2 regions of the Pseudomonas sichuanensis genome follow, and region 1 is predicted to be linked to the other one. Evidence: riboswitches for the same ligand, from Rfam matches in the RefSeq annotation. Region 1 holds a riboswitch; the other holds the start of a gene.
What was found. Region 1 has a riboswitch for cobalamin ahead of LOY51_RS16010 (ABC transporter substrate-binding protein). Riboswitches for the same ligand answer to the same signal wherever they lie in the genome.

Region 2: it holds a riboswitch for cobalamin, as region 1 does, so the genes downstream of both, LOY51_RS14200 (CbtB domain-containing protein) here and LOY51_RS16010 (ABC transporter substrate-binding protein) in region 1, are expected to answer to the same signal.

The regions. Positions count from the first base shown of each region.
Region 1 covers NZ_CP087185.1:3,562,895-3,570,520, forward strand. The annotation lists gene LOY51_RS15980 (LysE family translocator) at 1-544, shown strand, start outside; gene dgt (dGTP triphosphohydrolase) at 567-1,775, opposite strand; gene LOY51_RS15990 (DUF2059 domain-containing protein) at 1,950-2,429, shown strand; gene LOY51_RS15995 (ParA family protein) at 2,556-3,332, shown strand; gene LOY51_RS16000 (hypothetical protein) at 3,709-4,158, opposite strand; gene LOY51_RS16005 (acetyltransferase domain-containing protein) at 4,381-5,547, shown strand; cobalamin riboswitch at 5,574-5,771, shown strand; gene LOY51_RS16010 (ABC transporter substrate-binding protein) at 5,885-6,898, shown strand; gene LOY51_RS16015 (FecCD family ABC transporter permease) at 6,895-7,626, shown strand, end outside.
Region 2 covers NZ_CP087185.1:3,141,270-3,148,895, reverse strand. The annotation lists gene LOY51_RS14230 (transporter substrate-binding domain-containing protein) at 1-1,059, opposite strand, end outside; gene LOY51_RS14225 (response regulator transcription factor) at 1,063-1,677, opposite strand; gene LOY51_RS14220 (DUF1272 domain-containing protein) at 1,883-2,125, opposite strand; gene cobM (precorrin-4 C(11)-methyltransferase) at 2,188-2,940, opposite strand; gene LOY51_RS14210 (cobalamin biosynthesis protein) at 2,969-3,379, opposite strand; gene LOY51_RS14205 (CbtA family protein) at 3,379-4,074, opposite strand; gene LOY51_RS14200 (CbtB domain-containing protein) at 4,085-4,270, opposite strand; cobalamin riboswitch at 4,368-4,593, opposite strand; cobalamin riboswitch at 4,654-4,852, shown strand; gene cobW (cobalamin biosynthesis protein CobW) at 4,954-6,021, shown strand; gene cobN (cobaltochelatase subunit CobN) at 6,025-7,626, shown strand, end outside.

The DNA of each region.
Region 1 (7,626 bases):
GGCCTCGAGCATCAGCCCGGGGCCGACCAACCTGCTGATCCTCGCCCAGGGTGCCCAGCACGGCGTGCGCGCCAGCCTGGCGCCCACCGTGGCGGCCTGTGGCGCGGCGGCTGCGGTGGTGCTGCTGGTTGGCCTGGGCCTGGGCGAACTGCTGCTTGATCACCCGTTGGCGCAACAGCTACTCGGCTGGGCGGGCGCGCTGTGGCTGAGCTGGCTGGCCTGGCGCATGCTGCGTAGCGCCGGTGCGCCGCTGCAGGCCGGTGGCAACGCAGGCTTCGGCCCATTGCAGGCGGCCACCCTGCAGCTGGTCAACCCCAAGGTCTGGCTGATGGCGCTGGCGATGATCAGCCTGTTCGCCACCCCGGCCCTGCCGCTTTGGTGGTTGACCCTGGTGTTTCTGCTGATCGCCCTGCCGAGCATGACCGCCTGGGCGCTGCTGGGTGCTGGCAGCGCGCGCTGGCTGAATTCGCCCCGGGCATTGCGCCGGTTCAACCAGAGCCTGGCGGGGTTGTTGCTGGTGTCGACCTGGTCGGCGCTGCTGTAGCGCCCCCAGGGCCTGACTCACTTCAATCAAAGTAATAACGATCAAGGCTGCCCTTGCCGAAGTACCGCTCGTACTCTTGGATCGCGTAGAGGTCCATCATTCCAGCAATGTAGTCGGTCACCACGCGTTGCTGGCTGTCATTGATCGTGCGTAGTTCCGGCGGCAGAAGCATGTTGTTCTTGTTGTACTGCGGGTCGCTGTAGACCTCGAACAGCTTTCTGATTACCTGCTCGCCCTTCTTTTCGTACAACTGCACATCCTTTTTTCGCAGAATTGCTTTGAAAAGCAGTTTCTTCAGGCCCTCAGCCAACTTGGCGTGTTCTTTGTAGCCCAATTTGCCGTCGACCAGTCCGATATCGGAACAGAGGATGTGAACGATCTTGGAGGTCAGCTCCTTTTTCAGCACCATGGCGTACTCTTCCGAAGTGCCTAATCGCTTAGCCTGCATGGCATCGGTTTGAACCTCCTTGGCCAAGGTCTCGATAACTGGGTAGGCCTCGCAGAAACGCTCGCTGATTTTGAATTCATGAAGAATCTCGCCAAGGCTGATCAGGCCGAAGCTCAAGGCATCCTCAAGGTCGTGAGCGGCGTAGGCAATCTCGTCGGCCAGGTCCATGATTTCGGCGTCGATGCTTTTCACGATTTGTAGGTCGTGCTCTTGCAACTCGGCACTGAGGAACGCGTAGTCATCGTCATAGAGGAATTTCTTCGGATTGCTCCGGCGCAAATGAAAATACTTGGTCACCGCCATGAGTGTGCGTACGTTCAAGTTCAGGCCGTCGTAAGCATGGTGCTTGCGCTCCAGGGTGCGCAGGATGCGAAACGCCTGAGCGTTGCCCTCATAGCCTCCACACTCACTGCAAAGTTCGTCGAGCACGGTCTCGCCATGATGGCCGAACGGGGGATTGCCAATGTCGTGAGCCAGCGCAGCCGCCTCGACGACCACGGTTTCCTTCATGTCCAGATCGCTGGCAATAGAGCGGGCAATTTGGGCTACCTCAAGACTGTGGGTCAGGCGATTGCGATTGAAGCGCCCCGCATCGATTCCCAACAACTGCATCTTGCCTTGCAGGCGTCGGAACGAGGATGAGTACAAGATTCGCGCATAATCTCGCATCAATGCCTGGCGCCCAGTCGAACGTCCATGGTCAACAGCATGGACGCGGTATTCCAGTACCGCGACCCGCGCTTCCTGCTCCTTGGCATAGTCAATAACTTCTCTGTCGTACATGGCCTCGTCCTTTCATCCAATGTTATCTCCGAAGGACATAACTAGATGACCACGTAAAAGTCGTCAAACAACTTTATGTTTGCCGCAGACGTCTTCCTTGCTTTGATCCCAATGCACCTGTCCAGATCGCATGCAGTACACTCGCACCTTCACTGCGCCCAAGGCCCCTGCCCCATGCCCCGCTTGCCAAGACTGCTGTTGCCCCTGCTGCTGCTCACCGCCCTCGCCGCCTGCGACCAGGCACCCAGCCGCGACGAAAAGATCCGCTCCAGCCTGCCCCTGCAGGAAGCCTACGAGCACAACATCGGGCGCATGGCGCAGCTGTTGGCCGTAACCCACCCCAAGCTGCCCGAAGAACAGATCAAGACGGTACTGCGCAAGCACCTGACCGTCGAGGACCAGCGCCAGGACCTGTATCGGCTCTACAGCGAAAAGAACTTCGACGATGGCGAATTCGACACCATCGTCGCCGCCACCCGCGACCCGGCCAAGGCCAAGGCGCTGGGCGAAACCGATGAAGGCAAGCGGCTGAGCGAAAAACTGACCGCGCTGATGCGCGAGAGCGCCAGGGACCCGAAAGTGCAGGCCTTGGTCGAAGCGCGCATGCAAGAGGTCGAGGACGAACTCCAGGCGTTGCAGCAAGCCGCTCCATGACAGTGGCGCTTTACGCCCTGATGCACGACGCAGGCGGGACATGTAACAAGCCTTGTCTTAAAACTGTCACCTTTCGGTCATAGGATTGACCCCGATCTGCCATTTCCCCTCAAGGATGATTCAGCCATGCGTCGTGTCGTGTTCAACCAGAAAGGCGGTGTAGGCAAGTCCAGCATTGCCTGTAACCTGGCCGCTGCCAGTGCCGCCGAGGGCTATCGCACCCTGCTGGTGGACCTCGACCCTCAGGCCAACGCCACCTTTTACCTGACCGGCCTGGTCAACCACGACATCCCGGCGGGCATCGCCGATTTCTTCCGCCAGACCCTTGCCCCCGCGCCGGCCACCGGCAAGAAGCACCGCGTGGCCATCACCGAAACCCGCTACGCCAACCTGCACCTGATCACCGCCAGCCCCGACCTAGCCGACCTGCAAGGCAAGCTGGAGAGCAAGTTCAAGATCAACAAGCTGCGCAAGCTGCTGGTGGAGCTGTCGGCGGACTACGAGCGGATCTACATCGACACGCCACCGGCGCTGAACTTCTACACCTTCAGCGCCCTGGTGGCCGCCGAGCGCCTGCTGATCCCCTACGACTGCGACAGCTTCTCGCGCCAGGCGCTGCTTAACGTTATGGCCGAGGTCGACGAACTGCGCCAGGACCACAATGCCGCGTTGCAGGTTGAAGGTGTGGTGGTCAACCAGTTCGCCGGGCGCACCGCCCTGCACCAGACCCTGGTCGACCAGTTGCGCGGCGAAGGGCTGCCGGTGCTGCCGGTGTACCTGAGCAACTCGATCAAGATGCGCGAGTCCCATGAAGCGGCCGTGCCCCTGGTGCACCTGGCGCCGCGCCACAGGCTGGCGCAGGAGTTTGTCGAGTTGCTGGATGTGCTGGAGCGGGCGGCGTGAGGGGGGTGTGGGGGTTCAAGTGGCCGACTTAGTCGCGCGTGTGGGCGGGCAGGCGTAGGGTGGTAATTTTGCAGCGCTCTCAAGATCGAGCGCCGCCCGCGCGGCGCTTCGCGGGTAAACCCGCTCCCACAGTTTATTTCGGGCCAATTATTCCTGTGAAAGTACCGGTGCCTGCCTTGGTGCATGCCTTGAGTCATGTGGGGCGGCGGCAACGCCCACACTGAAACCGCGTCGTACCAACAAGGCGGACCAGGTAATGGCACAGGAAAGACTGGCCCGAAACAAACTGTGGGAGCGGGTTTACCCGCGAAGCGCCGCGCGGGCGGCGCTCGATCTCATAGGCGCTGAAGATACCCAGCCGAACACACAGCAGCCCCTACCACCGCCGCCCCTGATCACGCTCACCGCTACCACCGCTGTAACGCGTGTCCTGCCCGCCCTGAATATTCGACCGACTACTGGAAGAGCTGCCATCGCTGTAGCGCGTATCCTGCCCACCCTGAATATTCGCCCGGCTGCTGGAAGAGCGGCCATCGCTGTAGCGCGTGTCCTGCCCACCCTGGATGTTCGAGCGACTACTGGAAGAACTGCCGTCGCTGTAGCGCGTATCCAACCCACCCTGAATATTCGAGCGGCTGCTGGAGCGGCGCCCGTCGCTGTAGGTGGTATCGAAGCCGCCCATGATATTGGCGCGGCTGGTTGAGGTAGTGCCGTCGCTGTAGCGGCAATCCTCGCCGCCCTGGATGTTCTTGCGGCAGCTGTCGGCCAGGGCCGAGGCGCACGGCAACGTCAGCAATGAGGCCAGTAGCAGATGGGTGGGTTTCATGGCAGTCCTTGTCGGCAAATTACATTCAGCATCACGCGGCCTGCATGTATCCACCAATGCTCGCTAAAGCACAAGTGTCTCGAGCAGGCCAATCGCCACTAGATGGCACTCGCTCCAGGCGGGCATGCAGATTTACCCACCCAAGCCTCTGTTCAGCTCAAGCCAAATAGTTATAAGATAACGTTTCATTTGACATTCATTCCTGCCTGCGACCCCTTGCCGATGACCAGCGCCACCGCCTCCCCCACCCTGATCACCCAGCGCCTGCAGAGCATCGATGCCCTGCGCGGCCTGGTGATCCTGTTCATGCTGCTCGACCACGTGCGCGAAACCTTTTTCCTGCATCGCCAGGTCAGCGACCCGATGAGCATCGACGCCACCGACCCCAGCCTGTTCGCCAGCCGCACCCTGGCCCACCTGTGCGCGCCGGTGTTCGTGCTGTTGACCGGGCTGTCGGCCTGGCTGTACGGCGAGAAGTACCAAGGCCGCAGCGACGTCTCGGCATTCCTGTTCAAGCGCGGGCTGTTCCTGGTGGCGCTGGAGTTCACCCTGGTCAACTTCGCCTGGACCTTCCAACTGCCGCCGAGCGTGATCTACCTGCAGGTGATCTGGGCCATCGGTATCAGCATGATCGCCCTGTCGCTGCTGGTGTGGCTGCCGCGCCCGGCACTGCTGGCGCTGGGTGCGCTGATCGTGGCCGGGCACAACCTGCTCGATGGCCTGCATTTCGGCCCGGAGTCGGCGCTGCACGTGCCCTGGGCGATCCTGCATGACCGTGGCTGGCTGCAAGCGACCGACAGCCTGCGCCTGCGCACCTCCTACCCGGTGCTGCCGTGGATTGGCGTGATCGCCCTGGGTTATGGCCTGGGCCCGTGGTTCGCCCGCACCAGCAATGCCGCCGAGCGCCAGAACCGTTTGCTGTTGGCCGGCACCGCCGCACTGCTCGGTTTCGCCGTGCTGCGCCTGCTCAACGGCTACGGCGAAGCGCCGTGGAACAGCTACCCAAGTGTCACGCAAACCCTGATGAGCTTCTTCAACATCACCAAATACCCGCCGTCACTGCTGTTCCTCGCCCTTACCCTGGGCACCGGCCTGTTGCTGCTGCGCGGCTTCGAGCGCGCAGGGTCCGCCCGCTGGATCAGCATGCTGGCGGTGTTCGGCGCCGCACCGATGTTCTTCTACCTGCTGCACCTGTACGTGCTCAAGCTGCTTTACCTGGCCTGCGTGGCGCTGCTGGGCCTCAACCACGGCGACTATTTCGGCTTCGACGGCATTGCCGCGGTGTGGCTGAGTGCCGTGCTGCTGGCTGCGGCGCTGTACCTGCCGGTGCGTGGGTTCGCCCGCCTTAAGGCACGCCGGCGCGACATCGCCTGGCTCAAATACCTGTAAAGGCGTTTTCACCCGGCGGGTGATGGTCTACCATGCCGCCCGCCGGTTTCCACTCGGAATTAATAGGGAATCCCCAGGCCGCCACACGCGCGCCAAAGGGAACTGCCCCCGCAACTGTAGGTGCCGAGCCCGCGCCATCGATGCCACTGGACCTTGTGTCCGGGAAGGCTGGCGCAGGGCCAGGACGCACCAGTCAGGAGACCTGCCGGCACATGTTCACCAACCGGCGGGGTGTCCGGGATGGCCATCCGTTAGTTGCCTCGGGCGCCCTGCCCGAAGCCTGGCGATGCCTGTCCGTGCTCATTCCGTGCACCCTTCGACAGGAGATCGCCCGACCATGCTGCCCCGTATCGCCACCCTGCTCGCCGCCATGTCGCTGACCGGCCTGGCCCAGGCCGCCGCCACGCACTACCCGCTCACCGTCGAAAACTGCGGCGTGCCGCAAACCTTCGCCCAGGCGCCCGCGCGCGCCGTGACCATCGGCCAGGCCGGCACCGAGATGCTCTATGCGCTGGGCCTGGGCGACAAACTGGCCGGCACCTCGCTGTGGTTCAACAACGTGCTGCCCGAGTTCAAGACGCAGAATGACAAGGTCGAGCGCCTGGCCGACAACGACCCCAGCTTCGAAGCGGTGGTGGGCAAACGCCCGCAACTGGTGGCCGTACAGTTCGAATGGATGGTCGGCGCCCAGGGCGTGGTCGGCACCCGCGAGCAGTTCGCCGAGCTGAAGATCCCCACCTACCTGCTGCCGTCCGACTGCGAAGGCAAGGACAACCTGGTCGGCGCCGACGGCACCCGCCTGCAGCCGTTCAAGGTCGAGACCATCTACAAGAGCGTCAGCCAGCTGGCCGAGATCTTCGACGTGCAGGACCGTGGCACGGCGCTGAACGCGCAACTCAAGGGCCAGCTGGAGCATGCCAGACAGCAACTGGCCGGCAAGGACCTTGCCGGCACCAGCGCACTGTTCTGGTTCTCCAGCGCCGACCTTGAGATCGACCCCTACGTCGCCGGCCGCCAGGGCGTGGCCGACTTCATGCTGCAGACCCTGGGCGTGCGCAACGTGGTCGAGTCCAGCGAAGAATGGCCCACCGTGGGTTGGGAAACCCTGGCCAAAGCCAACCCCACCTGGCTGATCATCGCCCGCATGGACCGCCGCCGCTTCCCCGCCGACGACTTCCAGAAGAAGCTCGAATTCCTGCGCAGCGACCCGGTAACCAAGAACATGGACGCCGTGAAAAACGGCCGCATCATAGTCCTCGATGCCGACGCCATGCAGGCCGGCATTCGCCTGTTCCGTGGCCTTGAGCGGTTGTCCGCAGCCTTCGCCAACGGCCAAGCGCCACAACCATGAGCCGCCTGCTGCCCCTCGCCATTGCCGCGCTGGCCGCCCTGCTGCTGGCCATGCTCGCCGGCATCGCCATCGGCGAAACCCGCCTGAGCATCGACCTGGTCTGGCAGGTGCTGGCCAACCAGCTGTGGCAGGCCGGCCACGCCCTCGACCCGATCGACGCCGGCATCGTCTGGAACTACCGGCTGCCGCGCACTCTGGTCGCCGCCGCCTGCGGCGCGGGCCTGGCCACTTGCGGCGTGGTGCTGCAGGCGTTGCTGCGCAACCCGCTGGCCGAGCCCTACTTGCTGGGCCTGTCCGCAGGCGCCTCGACCGGCGCCGTGGCGGTCGGCCTGCTTGGCCTGGGCGGCGCAGCGCTGTCGCTGTCCGGCGGCGCCTTCATCGGCGCGCTGGCGGCGTTCGGCCTGGTGCTCTTGCTGTCGCGCGCCAGTGCCAGCAGCCACAACAACGCCCAGGTGATCCTGGCAGGCATTGCCGGGTCGCAACTGTTCAACGCCCTGACCGCCTTCCTGATCACCAAGTCGGCCACCGCCGAGCAGGCGCGCGGCATCCTGTTCTGGCTGCTGGGCAACCTCAGCGGCGTGCGCTGGCCGTCGGTGTGGCTGGCACTGCCGGTGGCCGTGCTTGGCCTGGCGGTGTGCCTGTGGCACCGCCGTGCACTGGACGCCTTCACCTTCGGCGCCGATTCCGCCGCCTCGCTGGGCGTGCCGGTACGCCGCACCCAGTTGCTG
Region 2 (7,626 bases), 420 kb from region 1:
CATCTCGCCGAACGACTGTGCCCCGACCACGTCGAAACGCAAGCCGGTGCGCAGGCTGATCTGCTCCAGCACGTCCATGGTCAGGCCCCGTGGTTGCTGCTGGCTGTCGGTGAATGTCAGCGGTGCGAGGGCAGTATTGATCATCACCTTCACCGTGCGGTGCTGGGTGATCCAGGCGCGTTCTTCGGCGGTGAGGGCGTCCAGCCGGCGATCAAGCAGGATGCTGGTGCTGCCACTGGTCCAGCGCCGCAGGATGTTCAGCCGTTCGCTGTCGGCGATGCGCTCCAAGGCCCGGTCGATCAGTGCGCGCAGGCGCTGGTTGTCGCGGTCCAGGGCAAACGCGAAAGTGCCGGCCGGCAGTTTGACGAGGTGATCGATCTTGACTGCACCCTGGTAGCTTCTGCTGATCACGTAGTCGCTGCTGATGGCGTCGCCCAGGTAAGTATCTGCCTGGCCCAGCGCGACCGCCGCGACCCCAGCCAGGGTAGAGCGGTACAGGGTTATCTGGGCGTTGGGGTAGAGCTGCTGGACGGCCTGCAGGGGCAGGTAGTGATCGACCAGGGCCAGGCGCTGGCCGGCCAGGTCGCTGCCCTCCAGCAGGGCGCCGCCCTGTCGGCTGACGAGTACTGGCAGGTCATCGGCATAGGGCAGGCTCAGGGCGAGTTCGGCGTCGGCGGCTTCGAAAGCGTTGGAAGTGCCCAGCAGGTCGATCTCGCCTCGGTGCAGGGCCGCGATGGCCTGCGCGCGGGTAGGGTAACGCCGTACCTTGATGGGTATCCCCAGTTGCTCGGCGATCAGGCCGGCGTAATCGGCGCTCAGGCCCTCGTAGTCGTCCTGGCTGGTGTTGATATCGAAAGGCGGGTAGTCGGGGCGCGAGCCCCCCAAGGTCAGTACCTGGCGTTCGCGCAGCCATTGCCGGTCGTTGTCGTCAAGGGGCAGTGGCGCGGCGGCGCTCTGGGCGCGGGCCAGCAGGTGACGGTCCTCGCTGGTGGTCTGGGACAGTCCCTGCACGGGCACCAGCAAGGTCAGCACCAGGCACAGCAGTGTGCCCTTGCTCATGCTTCAGCCCGCGTTGTTGCGTTTGGCCAGGTCGACCATTTCCACCAGTGATTCGACCTTGAGCTTCTCCATGATCCGGCCGCGGTAGGTACTGATGGTCTTGGCGCTGAGGTGCATCTGCTCGCCGATCAGCTTGTTGCTCTGCCCCGCGCAGAGGCGGCGCAGCACCTCCATTTCACGGTTCGACAGGCTGCCCAGTCGGTCACCCTCGCTTTCCAGGGTGTTGCTGTTGACTGCCATCTGCGGGAAGGTCGAATAGCCTTTGACCAGTGCCTTGAGGGCAAAGACCAGGGCGTCGAGGTCTTCGTCCTTGTTGACGAAGGCCGAGATGCCGGCGTCCATGCACCGGCGTACGTACAAGTCGGCCGGCTGGCCGGTCAACGCCATGATCCTGGGGGAGGGGGTGAGCAGCTTGAGGCGTTTGATCACTTCCATGCCATCGAGGTCGGGCAGGCCGATATCGAGGATGACCACATCTGCCTTGGTCTGCTCGGCCAGGCGTGCGGCATCCTTGCCTTTACCGGTTTCGCCGACGACGGTGAAGCGCTCCCCCTCGAGCAGCATGCGTACAGCAAGGCGAACAATGTGATGGTCATCGACCAACAGCACGGATGTCATGTGAAACTCCTGTCGGATTGAGCCCATGTCCTGTCTTCCGTCGGGCTCACGCCTGCGGATCAATTGGGCAGCGCGCACATTACGGTGATTCCGAACCCTTGGTAATAGGCGAGTATAGGCGCGTTGAAAAGACAACAAGGAATTGTAGAAAAGGACTACAAAAGGGGCGCGGGAACGCCCCGGGACAGGTACTGAGGCAGGCGGGTCAGTTGCAGGCGGGATGTGCCTTGAGGATGCGCTCGCTGGAGGCGGGGTTGTTCTTCAGGGCCTGGCCCACCCGGGGCGGGCGGCTGAGTAGCGGGCCGCCACAGTTGGGGCAGCGGCCGTGCAAGTGCTGGTCATTGCAGCTGCGACAGAAGGTGCATTCGAACGAGCAGATCAAGGCGTCCGGGCTGTCGCCCGGCAGGTCGCTGTTGCAGCACTCGCAGTTGGGGCGTAGTTCGAGCATGGGCGTGGCTCCGTGACGTGGAAGGGCAGTGTGCGCCGTCGCCACGTCTGGCGGCAATCGCTTCAGTTGCCCGGGCGGTACAGGTGGGCGTGGCCGGCGCGGTACAGCGCCGATTCGGCGAACGGTGCATCACCCAGCACATGGCCGACCAGGATCAGCGCCGTGCGCCGGAAGCCCTTGCTGGCCACGCGCTCGACGATGTCCGCCAGGGTGCCCCTGGCCCAGTCCTGATCGGGCCAGGTGGCGCGATGGACCACGGCGATCGGGCAGTCGGCGCCGTAATGGGGCAGGAGTTCCTCGACGATCCGCGCCAGGTTCTTGATGCCCAGATGGATGGCCAGGGTGCTGCCATGCCGGGCCAAGTCGGCCAGTTGTTCGCCGGCCGGCATCGGTGAGCTGTCGCCGTAACGGGTCAGGATCACCGTTTGCGACACCTCTGGCAGGGTCAGCTCGCAACCCAGCAGCGCGGCGCTGGCGGCGGTGGCCGTCACGCCGGGGATGATCTGGTAGTCGATGCCCAGTTCGCGCAGTTGGCGGATCTGCTCACCGATGGCGCCATACAGGCTGGGGTCGCCGCTATGTACCCGGGCCACGTCCTGGCCGTTGGCGTGGGCCTGGCGCATGGCCTCGACGATCTGCTGCAGGTGCAGTTCGGCACTGTTGATCACTGTCTCGGCACGGTGCCCTTCGAGCACGGCAGCGGGTACCAGCGAGCCGGCATAGATGATCACCGGGCACTGGCGGATCAAACGCTGGCCCTTGACCGTGATCAGTTCCGGATCGCCGGGGCCGGCGCCGATGAAGTAGACCGTCATGGGGAGTCCTTGCAGGTAAAAGGGCGGATTATCCGCCGATGGCCAGCGCCAGGGTAGCGCCGCCGAGTCGCTGGCGCGGTACGCGCAGGCCAGGCTGCAGCGATTCGCGGCCAGCCAGGGCCAATGCGGCGCTTTCGGCCACACCCCAGCAGCCGGTCTGGGCGAAGGCGATGGCCGAGCGCTGGCTGAGCAGCGGCTCGAAGCCGAGCAGTTGCCCGGCATCGAAACAGATGAACGGCAGCCCGAGGCGCTCGGCCAAGGCCAGCAGGCCTGGCTCCCGGGCCTTTGGCGCGATGCTGGCGATGCCGCGCAGCGCGCTGAGCGGCAGGGCATGCTCGGCCAGGGTCTGGCGCAGCAGGACCGCCAGGGTCTCCACCGGGCAACCCCGGCGGCACCCAAAGCCGGCATACAGCGCCGGCGGCTTTGCAGATTCCAGCATCAGGCTTGACTGTAGCGACGGTACAGCCAGGCGCTGAGCAGGCCCAGGGCCACCCAGAAGGCGGCATTGGTCAGCCAGGAAGCGATCTTGAACTGGGTTTCCAGTGCCTCGGGTGCCAGGCTTTCATGCACCGCTGGCTGTGGCGCGCCGATCACGTGGGGCACAATCAGCAGCGCCGCGCCAAGTACCTTCAACAGCCAGTGGCGACCGAACACCAGCAATGCCAGGCCAGTGGCGGTGGCGGCGGCGGTGCCGATCCACCAGGTCTGGCGTTGGCCCAGGTCGGCAGCGGCGGTGCCCGGCAGCTCCGGCGGCAGGCCCAGGGTCGGCGCCAGGCAGAACACCGCAAAGCCGGCCAGGCCCCACAGCGCGCCGGTGCTGACCCGGCCCGGCTCGCGCAGGCTATACAGCGCGACGAGGATCAGCGCAAAGCCGACGGCTACCACCAGGTTGCCACCGGTGGTGGACAGCACGCGTTGCCAGCCGTCTTCCGGCGCCCAAGCTTCGGCGCTGTGCTCATGCTCGTGGGGGGCGGCGGCTTCGCCATGCTCATGGTGCTCGGCTGCCGGGGCGGCGCTTTCATAGGTCTCCGCCTGCAGAATCAGCGGTGCGACCCAGAAGCTTTGCAGCAGTGTCAGCAGCAGGGCGGCGAGCAGCCCACTGAAGCCCGCAGTGCGGGCAATACGGGTAATCATGCGGGGCTACTCAGTGGCAGGGGAAGGCGGCGCTGTGGCGGGTGTCGTGGGCAGCGTTGTGCACCGCCTCGATGTGCGAGAAGCCGGCGAAGTAAACCAGGCACAGGCCCAGCAGGCTGGCGCCGATGGCGATGACCATGCGCTGGCTGAGTGTGGCGGGGGTGGAGATGCTGTGTTTTGTGCTGGTAATCGGCATGACGCGTTCCTCTGCTGCTTTTATTGGGGCAACGGGCAGGCGCGGCGCTCCCGGGCAGGACAGCCCAGGGAATACGACAGCGCCCGCCCACCGCGGGGTGTTGATGTGGTGTCAGGCCGGTCTCCGGGCTGGCGAGGTGGAGCGGTGCTCCATCTATTGGCGTCACCTTCCCATGCCTGTTGAACCGGCACAGTGGTCAAGACGCTTCACTCGCTTACCGTTGCGGGGGCAGCACCGGCCTTGTCCGCTGTCTATTAAAGACGCTGGACGCACCGGTTTCCCGTTTCACCCCCAATGGGGGCACCTGAACGCAGTGCGCTAGCAAATCATGGGGCGTGGCTTGCGTCAATCGCCCCAGCGGTTGACCGGTGTCGGGCGGATGCGTAGCCTTGCCGCTTCGAGGTTCTCCGGCCCAGGCCGGAGCTAAGACGGGAACGCGGTCCAAGCCGCGGCTGCCCCCGCAACTGTAAGCACTCAAAAGGATCGGCACAGCCACTGCGCAAGCGCGGGAAGGCGCCATCCCCCCGGCACCGCTGCCGGAACAGTGCAAGCCAGGAGACCTGCCTCGCAACGTTTTCGACTATCAACCGGGCGGGGTGATCCGGTGGCGAACGCGCCCGGCCGGCAACGCCCGAGGCTGTCGTCCCGCATGCCCGCGCCATTGCTGCCAAGGGCATCGCGACATGAAAACACTGGCCAAGCTCCCCGTCACCATCGTCACCGGCTTCCTCGGCTCGGGCAAGACCACCTTACTGCGCCACATGCTCGACAACGCCCAGGGCCGCCGCATCGCGGTGATCGTCAACGAGTTCGGCGAGCTGGGCATCGATGGCGAAATCCTCAAGCAGTGCAGCATTGGTTGCACTGAAGAAGAAGCCAACGGCCGCGTCTACGAGCTGGCCAATGGCTGCCTGTGCTGCACCGTGCAGGAAGAGTTCTTCCCGGTGATGCGCGAACTGGTGGCGCGCCGCGGCGACCTCGACCACATCCTTATCGAAACCAGCGGCCTGGCCCTGCCCAAGCCCCTGGTGCAAGCCTTCCAGTGGCCAGAAATCCGCAACGCCTGCACCGTCGATGCGGTTATCACCGTGGTCGACAGCCCGGCAGTGGCCGCCGGCACCTTCGCCGCCTACCCGGACCAGGTCGACGCCCAGCGCAAGCTCGACCCCAACCTGGACCACGAGTCGCCGCTGCATGAACTGTTCGCCGACCAGCTGGCCAGCGCCGACCTGGTGGTGTTGAACAAGGCCGACCTGATCGACGCCGAAGGCCTGGCCAAGGTTCGTGCCGAAGTCGCCGAAGAGCTGCCGCCAGCGGTGAAAGTGATCGAAGCCAGCAGTGGCCGCCTGCCGCTGGAAGTGCTGCTGGGCGTCGGTGCCGAATCCGAGGCGCACATCGACGGCCGTCGCACCCACCACGATTCGCACCACGACGGCGATGACCACGACGATCACGACCATGACGCCTTCGACTCGATCTCCATCGACCTGCCAGAGGCCGACGAAAGCCTGCTGCTCGATGCCCTGACGCAACTGGTCACCGAGTTCGGCATCCTGCGCGCCAAAGGCTTCGCCGCCATTCCCGGCAAGCCGATGCGCCTGCTGATCCAGGGCGTGGGCACGCGCTTCGACAAGCACTTCGACCGCGCCTGGCGCACTGACGAGCCGCGCATCACCCGCCTGGTGCTGATCGGCCAGGACCTCGATGCCGTGCACCTGGAAGCGCGCCTGCGCCAGTCCCTGGGCGCCTGACCCATGCACCTGCTGAGGACCCAGCCCGGCGGCTTCGTGCCGGACGACAGCATTGCCGACCTCGGCCAGACTCCCGCCGAGCTGGTGATCCTCTGCAGCGGCGATTCGCACCTGGCGCTGCTCGCCGAAACCGCCGAGCAGTTGCCGGACGACTTCCCCAGCGTGCGCCTGGCCAACCCCATGCAGGTGCAGAACCACGCCTCGGTCGACCTGTATGTAGACGAGGTGCTGCGCCACGCCAAGGTGATCCTGGTGTCGCTGCACGGCGGCGTCGGTTACTGGCGCTATGGCGTCGAGCAACTGGTGGAACTCAGCCAGCGCGGCGTGCAACTGATCCTGGTGCCCGGCGATGACCGCCCCGACCCGGAACTGACCGACCTGGGCACGGTGCGTGGCGAGCAGGCCGAACGCCTCTGGCACTACCTGCGCCAGGGTGGCAAGGCCAACGCGGTCAGCCTGTTCAATTGCCTGGCCAGCCAGTGGTTGGGGCGTGACTACGCCTGGGATGAACCGCAGCCGTTGCCGCGTACTGCGGTTTACCACCCGGCCAAGGCCAGCGCCCAGTTGCAGGACTGGTACGCCGACTGGCATCCCGAGCAGCCGGTGGCGCCACTGTTGTTCTATCGCTCGCACCTGCAGGCGGCCAACACCGCCTTCATCGACGTGTTTTGCCAACGCCTGCAAGCCTGTGGCCTGAACCCGCTGCCCATTGCCGTGGCCAGCCTCAAGGAGCGCGCCTGCCTCGACCAGGTCGAGGCCTGGCTCGATGAAGTGCAGGCTGAAGTGGTGATCAACACCACCGGCTTTGCCTTGTCCAGCCCCGAACAGCCCAACCTGCGCCCATTGCGCCGCGATGTACCGGTGCTGCAGGCGATCTGCGCCCAGGACAACCAACCGGCCTGGGAGCAGAGCGAACAGGGCTTGGGCGCTCGCGACCTGGCCATGCACATCGCCTTGCCGGAACTGGACGGGCGCATCATCACCCGCCCCGTGAGCTTCAAGGACCTGGCCTGGCGCAGCGAGCGCAGCCAGTCCGACGTGGTCTGCTACCGGGCCCACCCTGAACGCATGGACTTCGTCGCCGAACTGGCGCGGCGCTGGGTCGAGCTGGCGCGCCTTGACAACCAGGCGAAGCGCGTGGCGCTGGTGCTGGCCAACTACCCGACCCGCGATGGACGCATCGGCAATGGCGTCGGCCTGGATACGCCCGGCGCCGCACTCAACATTCTCAAGGCCTTGCAGGCGCAGGGTTACCCGGTGGCCGGCCTGCCCGACAGTGGCACCGAACTGATCCACCAGTTGCTCGGCGGGGTGACCAACGACCTCGACCACCTCGACCAGCGCCCCTGTGCCCAGAGCCTGAGCCTGGCCGATTACCACAGCGCCTTCACCGCCTTGCCCGAAGCCAACCAGCGCGCCGTGCTGGAACGTTGGGGCCCGCCCGAACAGGACCCGATGTACCGCAGCGGGCGTTTGATGGTGGCCGGCCTGCGCTACGGCCTGACCTTCGTCGGCATCCAGCCCGCGCGCGGCTACCAGGTCGACCACAGCGCGGTGTACCACGACCCCGACCTGGTGCCGCCCCACGGCTACCTGGCGTTCCAC